Regions from separate parts of the Yimella sp. RIT 621 genome, predicted to be linked through region 4. Evidence: predicted binding sites of a transcription regulator. Region 4 holds the regulator's gene; each other region holds the start of a gene.
What was found. The regulator LexA, encoded in region 4, represses DNA repair genes until DNA is damaged. The targets are predictions, from matches to a motif close to TCGAACANNTGTTCGA.
Positions count from the first base shown of each region.

Region 1: the regulator LexA is predicted to act here: its motif matches at 1,283-1,298, upstream of EU513_RS03060 (HNH endonuclease signature motif containing protein).
Region 2: the regulator LexA is predicted to act here: its motif matches at 1,953-1,968, upstream of EU513_RS07510 (HNH endonuclease signature motif containing protein).
Region 3: the regulator LexA is predicted to act here: its motif matches at 1,810-1,825, upstream of EU513_RS04410 (HNH endonuclease signature motif containing protein).

Region 1 is NZ_SEIP01000002.1:248,888-252,093, forward strand. It holds gene EU513_RS15700 (hypothetical protein) at 1-420, opposite strand, end outside; gene EU513_RS15705 (class F sortase) at 419-793, shown strand; gene EU513_RS03060 (HNH endonuclease signature motif containing protein) at 1,342-2,886, shown strand; gene pheA (prephenate dehydratase) at 2,883-3,206, opposite strand, start outside.
Region 2 is NZ_SEIP01000006.1:126,207-129,412, forward strand. It holds gene EU513_RS07500 (urease subunit alpha) at 1-1,112, opposite strand, end outside; gene EU513_RS07505 (urease subunit gamma) at 1,109-1,729, opposite strand; gene EU513_RS07510 (HNH endonuclease signature motif containing protein) at 1,976-3,206, shown strand, end outside.
Region 3 is NZ_SEIP01000003.1:188,408-191,613, reverse strand. It holds gene EU513_RS04415 (hypothetical protein) at 1-228, shown strand, start outside; gene EU513_RS04410 (HNH endonuclease signature motif containing protein) at 307-1,770, opposite strand; gene EU513_RS04405 (YciI family protein) at 2,251-2,577, shown strand; gene EU513_RS04400 (RNA polymerase sigma factor) at 2,578-3,206, shown strand, end outside.
Region 4 is NZ_SEIP01000001.1:344,985-348,190, forward strand. It holds gene EU513_RS01705 (LysM peptidoglycan-binding domain-containing protein) at 164-544, opposite strand; gene EU513_RS15660 (hypothetical protein) at 705-860, shown strand; gene lexA (transcriptional repressor LexA) at 857-1,600, shown strand; gene EU513_RS01715 (Sir2 family NAD-dependent protein deacetylase) at 1,601-2,491, opposite strand; gene EU513_RS01720 (LysR family transcriptional regulator) at 2,836-3,206, shown strand, end outside.

The DNA of each region.
Region 1 (3,206 bases), on a different contig from region 4:
TGATCCGATGCGCTCCGCACTCGTTCCCGCCACCTTGGCCGCAACCGCCCTGGCGACGGGACTGCTCGCCGGGTGCTCCGACGACTCGGGCGACGGCGCCGCCACGTCGGCCACCTCCGGGACGACCGGCGTCTCGGGCACCGGTTCGGCCCCTGCCGATCCTGGCTCGACGAACCAGACCTCCAGCGGCACCAGCGGTGCATCCTCGTCCCCCGAATCCAGTTCTGCCCCAGGTACATCCGTATCGACTCCGACATCAGCGACCAGTAGCCCGGCCGGCTCTTCCACGACGTCGACGGTGGTGCCCCGGCCGAAGGACAACAGTCGTCCGACATCGATCGCTGCGACCCCCGGACAGGGTTGCGTGCCGACGAGGGTCGACGTCCCGAGCGTCGGGATCACCGAGCCGATCGTCGCCATGGGCACGAACTCCCAGGGCCAGATCTACCCGCCCGCCCGCACCACCATGTGGTACGACAAATCGCCGCAGCCCGGCGACAAGGGCGTTTCCGTCGTCGCCGGTCACGTGACGTACGACGGGCCGGACGACTTCTACGAACTCGACCGCGTCGCGATTGGCGCGTCCGTCTCGGTGAAGTGCAGCAACGGACGCACCCTGGTCTGGAAGGTCACCGAGCGGCAGTCGGTCAACAAGACCGCACTCACCAGGGACGCCCGCGTCTGGGGCTCCTCGCAAACCCCGGTCGTCGCGCTCATCACCTGCGACCGTGCGTCCAAGGTCGTCGACGGTCACCACTTGAACAACTACGTGGTCTGGGTTCGTCCGGCCTGACTTCGGGGTCGCTTCGTCTTCGTCCTGCCCCAGGGACCGAAGGCGCCTTCAACGGGCGCCCCGTAGGAGCAGGCGACCGCCACACCACGACCGGCTGCAGACGTCGCCTAGCTTTGCTCCATTCACGAGTCGGAGAAGTTGCTCGGCGAAACGCCGTCCGCACCCTGGCTCCCCGCCGGCAGCACCGCCGAGGTCCGTATCCGCACCCGGTCCCGCACGCTCACTTGCCGGTGATCGTGGTCGATGCGCAGGTGGAACCCGTGGTGGCGGGCACGTGGGTCACGCTCGATGTAGCGCGTCAGTCTCTGGACGCGCGCCATTGGTGGCCGATCGTCGAACAAGCGCTTCGTCCGGCTCGGTAGCCGCCGTCAACCGGCGTCCGCGGCCTGTGGACAACCAGCGCCGAAACAAGGGGCTGTGGATACCCGCCGGTAGGTGAATTTCGCTGTCGACGAACGAAATTCGTAACCGAGCCTCTTCCATTCATCTTCGAACACATGTACGATGAATGCATCAGGTAGAGCACTTCTGGGGAGGGGTGACCGGGTATGGCCATCGACGACATTCCACTGCCGCACGACCCGCTGGCCCAGGGCCCGATCGCGTTCGGGATGCGCGAGGCTGCGCCCAGTCGCCCCGGTGAGGCAGCCGGCTGCGTCGACACCGTGGCCGGTGCGCTGCCGGCCGTGCGGCGCCTGGCCGACATCAGTACGAACCTCACCGACGCCGAACTCACCGCGGCCGCACGCTCCGCGCTCGCGCACATGCAACAGACCGAGGCGCTTGTGGTCGCCCTGACGACCGATGCGATCGATCGCGGCCTGGTGGCCTCTTCCACGGCAGCCGACGCAGCGCAATGGATCGGCCGCCTGTCCCGCGGCGAATCGATCACCGCCGTCATGGGTGAGGCGGGCACAGGCGCGGCCGGCCCTCTCGTCCCGATCGGTCAGGAGCCGAGCGCGGCGACGGACGCCGATCCGAAGGAACCCCTCCAGGTCGTCGCCGGACTGGAGCCCGGACACTGCTCGCGCCTGGCGAAGCTTGCCCAAGCCTGTCGTGCACCCAAGAACGCACTGGTGCTGGACGCGATCATCAGCGGACGCACCAACACCGCCATCGCGGCGACCGCACTGCACGAGATCGGACCGGTCACCGCGATACTGCCGGGCGCCGATCGCGACGAGTTGTTGGGCGCGTTCCTCTGCCTGCCGCCCGGGTCCGGCGCGAAGGCAGTCCGTGAACTCACCCGCCGGATCGTCGCCCGCTTCGCTGACGACGACCAGCCTGATGCCAAGGAAGACGCTATGCAGCGGCACGAGTCGCTGTCGTGGTCCAACCTGCCGAACGGGTTGGTACGGCTCATCGCCGACCTCAGCCCCGACAACGCCGAGAAGGCGAAGCACGCGATCCAGGCGATGGCCGCCCCTTCGCCGGCCTCCGAGTGCTGCGACAACGTGCACCACAACCATCGGACGGACGAGGCCGACGGCGATGCTCACCACGACAGTTCGAAGAGCAAGGGCGAGCCCGATCTGCGCACCCCCGGGAAGCGCCGCGCCGATGCGTTCACCGAACTCATCCGTATTGCCGCGCAGGCGGTCGACAACGACGGTCAGACCAAGTCTGCCGGCACCGCGAGAATCGTGGTCACCATCAACTACGAACACCTCGCCGGAGTCCTGTCCGGCCTCGGTTACAGCCAAGGCGGAGTCGGGATGACGCCCGACACGGTCAGACAACTGGCCTGCGACGCCGAGATCATCCCGATGGTGCTCGGATCGAAGAGCCAACCGTTGAACGTCGGTCGAAAACGTCGACTGGTCGACAAGGAACTCCGCGCAGCAGTGATTCAACGAGATCGACACTGTACTCATCCGGGATGCACCAGACCGCCGGTCATGTGCGAGGTCCACCATGTGAAGTACTGGTGGCACGGCGGCGAGACCTCGCTGCTCAACTCGGCACTCATGTGCAGCACCCACCACCGCATCGTCCACCGCGACAATCTGACTGCGACCGTCACGGCCGAAGGTGTGACTTGGCATCCCGCCGGCGAAGGGGTGCAGCAATGGAGCGCCGGGGCAGCGTCCTAGCTGTCCAGCCGCAACATCTCGAACCACGTCTGCGATTCGCCGAACGCCTCGTCCGTCGCCGTCGGCACCACAGTTGCCGGACGCCGGTCGGCCCGCGGGTAGGAACCGAAGAAGCGCACCTTCGCCGCCACGCGGTGCAGCGACTTCAAGGTCTCCGCCACGCGAGCATCGTCCAGGTGACCCTCGAAGTCGATCGAGAAGCAGTACGAGCCCATCGCCACACCGGTCGGACGCGACTCCAAACGGGTCATGTTGATCCCACGGGCGGCGAACTGCTCGAGCAACGCCAGCAGACCACCGGCGTGGTCGTCGTGCTGGAA
Region 2 (3,206 bases), on a different contig from region 4:
TCCGAGGAGGTCATCGACAGGGCGCCGAGGTCGTGCAGCAGGTCCTCGGCGGCGATCGTCGTGGCCCGGATCCGCGACTCGGCGAACGCCAGGTCCTCCGGTACGGACGGGTTGAGGTGATGGCAGACCATCAGCATGTCGAGGTGCTCGGCGACGGTGTTGACGGTGTGCGGAAGCGTCGGATTCGTCGATCCCGGAAGGACATTCGGGTGTGAGGCGATCGACATGATGTCGGGCGCGTGACCGCCGCCGGCGCCCTCGGTGTGGAAGGCGTGGATGGTGCGTCCGCCGATCGCGCGCAGCGTCGAGTCGACGTACCCGGCTTCGTTCAACGAGTCGCTGTGGAGTGCGACCTGCAGACCGAACTCGTCGGCTGCTCGCAGGGCGGCGTCGATCGCGGCGGGGGTCGAACCCCAGTCCTCGTGCACCTTGTAGGCAGCAGCTCCGGCCTCGGCCTGTTCGCGTAAACCGTTGTGGCTCACGGTATTTCCCTTACCCATGAGCAGCACGTTGATGGGCAGGTGGTCCAGGCCCTGCAGCACATTGCGCAGGTGCCAGGGTCCGGGTGTGACCGTGGTGGCCTTGGAACCCTCCGACGGCCCGGTGCCGCCGCCGCCCAGCGTGGTGAGTCCCGCGGCGAGGGCCTCGTGCACCTGGCTGGTCGACAAGAAGTGCACGTGCAGGTCGATGCCGCCGGCGGTCAAGATCTTGTGTTCGCCGCTGATGATGTCGGTCGAGGGGCCGATGCGCAGCGCCGGGTGGACGCCGTCCGTCACGTCCGGGTTGCCGGCCCGTCCGAGAGCGACGATCCGTCCGTCCTTGATGCCGACGTCCGCGCGGACGATGCCGGCGTGGTCGAGCACGGTGACGCCGGTGATGACGGTGTCGGGCGCGCCGTCGGCGCTGGTGGTCGACCCCTGCGCCATCGATTCCCGGATCGACTTGCCACCCCCGAAGACCGCTTCGTCGCCGTAGCTGATCGAGCCGTCGGGTCGTTCGGCGGTGAGGTCGCGTTCGATCTCGATCCACAGGTCGGTGTCGCCGAGCCGCACCTGATCGCCGGTGGTCGGTCCGTAGAGGTCGACGTACTTGCCGGCGCTGATGCGCGTCATCGTGGGTTCTCCTTCACCTGCAGGCCGGCCACCACGCGTTCGCCGCGCAGGCTGACGGCGCTCACCTCGCGGGAAACGCCCGGTTCGAATCGGACGGACGTGCCGCTCGGCACATCGAGCCGGAACCCCTGCGCCGCAGCGCGATCGAACTCGAGTGCCGGATTGGTGTCGGGCAGGTGGAAGTGCGAGCCGACTTGGATCGGACGGTCACCGGTGTTCGAGAGGGTGAGCGAGATGCGCTCGTCGGCCGGACGCGGATTGATTTCTCGCTCGGTCTGCGCCGGTCTGGTTGCGCCGGGCGCTTCGGCCGGCCCGCCTTGCACGGGATGGTGCAAGGTGACCAGCTTGCGTCCGTCCGGGAAAGTCGCCTCGACCTGGACGTCGTGAATCATCTCGGCGACGCCGTTCATCACCTGGTCGGCCGTGAGCACCTCGCGTCCTTCCTCCATCAATTGCGTCACCGACGCTCCGTCACGAGCGTGTTCGATCACCCAGGTCGACAGCAGTGCTACGGACTCGGGGTGGTTGAGCTTCACCCCGCGCGCGAGCCGGTCGCGGGCCACCATGCCGGCCACGGCCAGCAGCAGCTTCTCGGTGTCGGAGGGCATCAGGTGCATGACGGGTGACTCTGGCAAGCGGATGTGTCAGGGATGTTTCGTGGTTATTCCGGCGGTGGAAAGACTCGGCCGAGAGGTGGCGTGCGTGGTCAGGCGCGTTTGTCAACGGCATGAGTCGCGCTGTGGACAACTGCGTGCTCGGACGGGGGCTGTGGATACCAGCGGGTAGCGAATTTCGTTGTCAGCGAACGAAATTGGGGTATGGAAGGCCTTCCGTGCGGGTTCGAACACCTGTACGATAAGGACATGCTCGAGACCACCTCATACCCCGGCGAAGCAGCCGAATGCGCCTCGGCGGTGTCGGACGTGCTCGCCTCCGTGGAACGGTTGGCGTCGGTTTCCTCGAACCTCACCGATGTCGAACTCACAGCGACCGCGCAGTCGTTGGTGGTGATGATGCAGCAGGCCGAGGCCTCGCTGGTCGCCTTGACGGCGGACGCGATCGGTCGGGGTGTGATCGACCGGTCCACCGCCGCGGACACGTCCCAGTGGGTGCAACGCTTGTCGACCGGTGAACCCGTACACGGGTTGTTGGGCGCGCAGACCCTGTCGGTGGCAGGCCCTCTGGTGCCCGTGGCCTCGGCGAGCAGCGAACCCACCAGTGACCCGGCCGGCGTCGCCGGGGAAGCGGTCGTCTCGACCGTGTTGCGGTCGGGGATCGAGCCGGCGCACGCGGCCCGGATCAGCAAACTCGCCGATGCGTGCCGGTCGCCGTTGAATCAGGTGTTGGCGGACGCGGTGTGCACCGCAAGCGTGAACACCACCATCGCCAAGACCGCGCTCGACAACATCGACAAGGTCAAATCGGTGCTGCCCACGGCGGACCGGGGTGAGGTGTTCTCCTGGTTCCTCGGCCTGGAACCCGGGTCCGGCGCCAAAGCAGTCCACGAACTGACCAAACGAATCATGGCGGCATTCGGTGATGAAGTCCTGGACGACACGGAAGACGCCGTCCGGCCACACGAATCATTGACCTGGATGAACCTGCCCGAGGGCATGGTCCGGTTGATCGCGGACCTGTCACCCGACCACGCAGAAATCGTGAAGCACGCCATCGGTGCGTTGTCCGCCCCGGCGCCGGTCACCGATTGCTGTGACGAGCCGAACCACCGCCACAACGAGGGTGCTGCGAAGACGGGTGAACCGGACACTCGGTCCCCGGGTAAACGACGCGCGGACGCGCTACTCACGCTGATCGCCATGGGCGCCCAAGGGATCGACGGCGACGGCAGCATCAAGACGTTCGGTTCGGCCCGGCTGGTCGTGACCATCGACTACGAGGTGCTCGCCAAAGCCCTCGCCGGACTCGGGGTCACCGACACCGGGGTAGGTGTCACCCCCGACACGATCCGACAACTCGCCTGCGATGCGGAGATCATCCCGATGGTCCTCGGCTCCAAGAGTCAGCCCCTGGATGTCGGACGCAAAGTCCGGTTGGTCGACAAAGAACTCCGAAGAACCGTGATCCAACGCGACA
Region 3 (3,206 bases), on a different contig from region 4:
GGCATCCGCCCGCTGGGTGGCGTGCTGTTGGCCGGCTGCGGCGCACTGGCCGGACGCACCTGGCTGGCCAAGGGTGGCCCGGTCACCGCCGGCGCGCTGAGCGCTCTGTACCTAGGCGGCTTCGGCGGTTCGCACCCGCTGGCCAAGAAGATCGGCGCGTGGCCCTCGGTTGCTGCCGTCACAGCGCTCGCCGCGGGCGCGGCGTACGTCGCCTCCGACCGCCGCTGAGCCCCCTGCCGCTGACCCCCACTGCCGCTGGGCTGAGGAGCGCGAGGGACGAGCGCGTTTCGGAACCAAGGGGAATTGTTATGCGACTGCGGTCTCGGTGTGGGCGTAGTGCCAGGTGACGCCGGTGTCGGTGACGGTGGCGGTGAGGTGGTCGCGGTGGACGATGCGGTGGTGGGTGCTGCACAGGAGGGCACTGTTCGCCAACGAGGTGTTGCCGCCGGCCCACCAGGATTCGACGTGGTGGACGTCGCACATGACCGGTGGACGGTCGCAGCCGGCGTAGGTGCAGTGTTTGTCGCGGTGGATCACGGCTCTTCGGAGTTCGTCTTCCACCAAGCGTTTCTTGCGGCCGATGTTGAGGGGTTGGTTCTTCGATCCGAGGACCATCGGCAGGATCTTCGCGTCGCAGGCGAGTTGTCGGACGGTGTCGGGGGTGATGCCGGTGCCGGTGTCGCTGATCCCGAGGCCGGCGAGGATCCCGGCGAGGACGAGGAAGTCGATCGTGACGACCAACGTGGCGGATCCGCGGTGTTTGATCTCCCCGTCTGCGTCGACGGCCTCGGTGCCGAGACCCAGCAGCAACACCAAGGCGTCGGCGCGACGCTTCCCGGCGCTCCTGGGGTCGGGCTCACCCGTCTTCTGTGACGTGCCCTCGGGGCCCGGGGTGTGCCGGTGGTGCGGATCATCGCAACACGCTGATTTCGGTGATGGTCCGGCGAGCGAGTCGACGGCCTGCTTCAACTGTTCGGCATGATCGGGCGACAGGTCGGCGGTGAACCTCACCATCCCGTTCGGTTCGTCCGACCAGGACAGTGATTCGACGCGTTGGTGCTCGTCCTCAGCCTGGTCGAGGACCTCGGCGCCGTACTGGGCGAGGATGCGCTTGGTGAGTTCCCGGACGGTTTTCGCGCCGGCTCCGACGTCGAGGGTGAGCAACCAGCCGTAGATCTCCTCGCGGCTCGCGGTCGGGATGACTGCCCGGATTTTGTCGATGTTGTCGAGGCAGGTTTTCGCGATGGTGGTGTTGGTCCGACCCGACTGCAATGCATCTGCCAATGGTTTGTTGAGCGGGGAGCGGACGGCGTCGGCGATCTTCGCGATCCGGGAGGCGTGGGAGGGTTCGAGACCGCACTGCCACGGCTCGTCCACATCATCGGCGGAGGCGGAGTCAGGTTCGTCGACCGGCACGAGCGGCCCTGCAGCAGAGACGGTGTCGGCACTCAGGAGCGCAGTTGCGGACTCACCGGTCGACAGCCGCCGCACCCACTGCGTCGCATCAGCCGCTGTCGACCGGTACACCGCACCACGCTCGATCGCGTCGGACGCGATGCTCACCATGGCTGCTTCAGTCTGTTGGTGCACCAGCGCGAGTGATCTCATCGCCGCAGTGAGTTCGGCATCAGTGAGGTTGCCGGTCAACTGCGCCAGCCGGGTCACCGCGGCCAACGCGTCCGACACCACTGCGGCGCAGGAGGCAGCTTCACCCGAATACGAGTCGTGCATGCCTTCGGACAACGCCTCGAACGATTCGTCGGTGGTCATGCCGGTGCCTCCTCCCAAGGTGCTTTCGGACTACCTTCATCGTACGCTTGTTCGAGCCCGAAGGGAGGACTTGCACAGCGAATTCTCTTGAAAGACAGAAGAATTCGATACCCGTCGGTATCCACAGCCCTAACCGGAAGGCTGGTTTGTCCACAGGTAAACCAGGGCCGGCTGGGTGGGCAGTGGACAGGCAGTGACACCACTCGCAAACGCTGCACGTCGGCACATGGTCGATCGTCGGTGGCGCGCACGGCGCCACGGGCGTTTGCGGCAGCGAGATCCGCCCGACGGGAAACTGAACGAGTTTTCTTCGCGCGGCTGTCGATGTTCGTCGAGCCCGTTCGTCATGGTGATGTCAGAACACATCGAAACAAGGAGCGAACATGGCCAGGTATCTGATTCTGCTGCCGGCACCCGAGGAGTTTGCGCACGAGCCCGAGGATCTCGTATTCCCGCACCCTGACGTCGAGGAGCACTGAGATGACCGAGTACATGGTGCTGATCGTCGGCGACGCCGACCGCTGGTGGACGACGATGACGGCTGAGGAGCGCAAACACGGCTACGAGCAGTACAGCCTGTTCAGCAAGTCGCTGGTCGAGCGCGGCCACAAGATCACCGGCGGCGCTGAACTGCACGCCTCCACCGAGGCGAAGCATCTGCCGCCGGGCACGACGACCGAGACGATCGGCGGCTACTACCTGGTGGAGGCGACCGATCTCGACCAAGCGGTGGCGTGGTGCGAACTGCTGCCGGACTGCTACAGCCTGGAGGTCAGGCCGGTCGTCGACATCGACGTCTCGGCGTAGATGTCGCTCGAACAGATCCACCGCGACGAGTGGGGCCGACTGCTGGCCCTGCTCGTCGCGCACTCGCGCCGCCTCGACCTCGCCGAGGACGCGCTGGCCGAGGCGTTCGAACAGGCGGCGCGCGTCTGGCCGGGAGACGGCACTCCGACCAACCCGGCCGGCTGGCTGATGACGACCGCGAAGCGCCGGATCGCCGACCGGGTCAGGGCCGAGGCGATAGCCGCCCGCAAGCAGCCGTTGCTGGCGATCGACGAACGGAATCGCATGCAGGACAACGACCGTGGTGACGAGCTGCTGCGGCTGGTGCTGCTCGCGGCGCATCCGGCGCTCGCGCCCGAGGCAGGCGCCGCACTGACCCTCCGGCTCGTGCTCGGCGTGCCGACCGGCGACATCGCCAAACTCTTCCTGGTGAGTGAGCCGACGATGGCGGCGCGGCTGACTCGCGCGCGCAAGAAGGTCATCGCTGCGGGCATCCCGCTCGCCCTGCCTGACGCCCGGGTGCTGCCCGGACGTCTCGACACCGTGGCCCAAGTCGCCTATCTGGCGTTCACCGCCGGCTACGCACCCGGCAGCGGCCCCGACCTCGTGCGGGTCGAACTGGCCGGTGAGGCAATCCGATTGGTGCGGTT
Region 4 (3,206 bases):
CAAGGTGGGGATCGGAAAGTCTCTCCGCCGATCCGGCACGTTCACCAAACGTGCTGGTCACGGCGCCGAGGCGTTCGCGAACTGGTCGCGAGGCCCCGTGACACACCCGCGCCCCGTTCCCGACGATCGGGAGACGGGGCGCGCCATGGGAGCGAAGTCGTCGTCAGCGAGGAGCCGTCAACGACTGGCCCGGGTGGACATGCAGAGTATTGAGGTCGTTCGCGAGCTGAAGGCGCACGACCGCTTCGGCGACCGGCAACTGCGGGTAGGCCTGGTGCGCAACCTCGGACAGCGTCTGCCCCGGCTGCACCACCAACTGCGTCGCCGACGGCGAGGAGGCGAAGGCCCGCCCGGCACCCCAGCCCGCCGCGATCAGGGTGGTGAGCACGAGCGCGGCGAGCACGCGACGGCCGCGCATGGTGAGCCGAACCTCGTCCCGGCCGAGTCGCGCGACCGGCTGGTTCGACGGCACGAGGGTCAGGTGACGCCGGCGCTGCGGTGTGCGGACCACACGCGGCTGATCCCAGCGAGCAACTGCACTCATGATGTTCTCCGTCCCTGGCGCGAGGCGCCGGATCAAGTTCTCCTTCGCACACGTGTGCGATAGAACGTCTGTACGATGTATAGCACGGCTGTTCGAATGATGCGAGACACGCCTCGTACAAATGTTTGAAAACTGTGTCCGAGCCGCATAGCCTCTTTCCATGCTCCGCAGCCTGGCACCGACCACCGACAACCTCCTTCGAAAGAGCGCTGCACGGCTCGCCGACAGCAGCTTCATCGGTCGTCCAGGACGCATCACCCGGGGCATGAAGGGCCGTACCGATCGACCCGCCCGCACCACCTCACCGACGGCATGACGAAGGACGCAGACGAAATGGCCAAGATCCACCAGCTGCCCGACGACGAGGGCGGCGTAGCGCTGACCACCCGCCAGCGCAAGGTCCTCGAAGTGATCCGCAACTCCGTCGACCGGCGCGGCTACCCGCCGAGCATGCGGGAGATCGGTGAGGCCGTCGGCCTGACCAGCCCGAGTTCGGTGGCCCACCAACTGTCGATGCTCGAGCGCAAGGGTTATCTGCGCCGTGACCCCAACCGTCCCCGCGCGATCGAGGTCATCTCCCCCGATCACCAGCAGGACAAGCGGGGCGTGCGTGGCGGTTCCAGCGTCACCTCGAGCGACGAGTCCACCATCGACGAGACCGGCGCCGGCGACCAGCGTCCGGCAGCCTCCTACGTGCCCGTCGTCGGACGCATCGCGGCCGGCGGGCCGATCCTGGCCGAAGAGGTCGTCGAGGACGTCTTCCCGTTGCCCAAGCAGATCGTCGGTGAGGGCGACCTGTTCCTGCTCAAGGTGGTCGGTGACTCGATGGTCGACGCCGCAATCTGCGACGGCGACTGGGTCGTCGTGCGCCAGCAGCCGACCGCGACCAACGGCGACATCGTCGCCGCGATGCTCGACAACGAAGCCACCGTCAAGACGTTCAAGCGTCGCGACGGCAAGGTCTGGCTGATGCCGCACAACCCGGCGTACGACCCGATCGACGGTGACCACGCGGTGATCCTCGGCAAGGTCACGGCCGTCCTGCGGCGGGTCTGATCACCGGCGTCGATCGCCGCTCGCGTCCCGGTCGACGTCACCCAGTACGTCCCACACCGCCTCCTGCAGCACCTCGCTCAGGGGGCGGTGTACGTGTCTGGTGGCCAGATGTTCCGCTCGCGACCAACCGGTGTTGACCAGCACGATCGGGATGTCGCGCTCGGCAGCACGCCGCGCGAAACGGAAGCCGGACATCACACCGAGCGAGGATCCGACCACCAGCAGCGACTTTGCCCGCTCGAGACGGTTGAAGCAATGGGCGACCAGATCCTTGGGTACCGATTCGCCGAACATCACGACGTCCGGCTTCAGCAGGTCGCTGCCACAGGTCGGGCACACCACCAGTTCGATGTCATGGATCAGCGAGGGGTCGATGTCGACGTCGCCATCCGGGCGCAGCGGCAGGTCGCGCGCCCTCTCGGCGTCCTGCGCGAACACCGGATTGCGCGTGGCGAACTGCTGCTGGATCCACTCTCGGTCGGCAAGCGCCCGGCAGTTCAGGCAGACGGCTCGCCCGAGGTTGCCGTGCAACTCGATGACATCGCGGGACCCTGCCTGCTGGGCCAGGCCGTCGACGTTCTGGGTGATCGTCGTCTCGAACAGGCCCGCCTTCTCCAGCGCGGCGAGGTGACGGTGCGCTTCGTTGGGCCGCGCCGTCCGGAACCTCTCCCATCCGACATAGGACCGGCTCCAATAGCGTTGCCGCGCAGCGACTCCGGCCCGGAACTCGCTCACCGTCATGGGCTCCACACGGCGTACCCCGTCCGGTCCGCGGTAATCGGGCAGCCCGGATTCGGTGGACAGCCCGGCCCCGGTCATGACCAACACGTCGCCCTCGCGGAGCAGGTGTGCCAGGTGGCTGCGGTCGTCCATCGGACCTTCGTTCTCCATGGGTCGGGTCTGTTCCGAGTTCGAGGCCGCGGCTCATCGAGAGCCGGCGGGCGCATCGGTTCGTACGCTATCGGGGTGGGTCACGCTGGGTTGGCTCGCGGTGATGGGCGACAGCTGTCTCCACGGCCGGACGCGCGAACACGACCGAGGCCCCTTCGCCCCTGATCCTGCCGTTGTTGCTGGTGGTGGCGCACAGGGGCCACCGCCCCGATCAGCCGCGCCGGAGGCGGTGCGGCGGTGGCCTGGATGATGCACTCGGCACTGGACCGGTGAGGATCTGCGGCTCGCGCTGCGATTTCATGCTGAGCAGGCGGGTCGGTCGAACGGTTTGTAGGCTGGTGCGCATGATCGACGCTGCCGGCCTCCGGGTGATTCGTGCCATCGCTGACGAGGGCAGTTTCACCGCCGCGGCGTCGTCGCTCGGTTACTCCCAGCCCGCCATCTCCCAGATGGTCCGTCGCCTCGAAGAGCGCTTGGGCACTCCCCTGGTCGAACGACTGGGCCGCAACGTGCGACTCACCGAAGCCGGTGAAGTCCTGGCCCGCCACGCCGGCGCGGTCCTCGGCGCGATCAGCGCGGCCGAATCCGAGGTCGCGGCGATCGCCGGTCTCCAGTCAGGACGCGTCCGACTCATGGCCTTCCCCTCCTCGTCCTCGACGCTGGTGCCGAAGGCACTGTCGCTGGTGAAGAAGCGTTTCCCGCAGGTGCAGGTGAG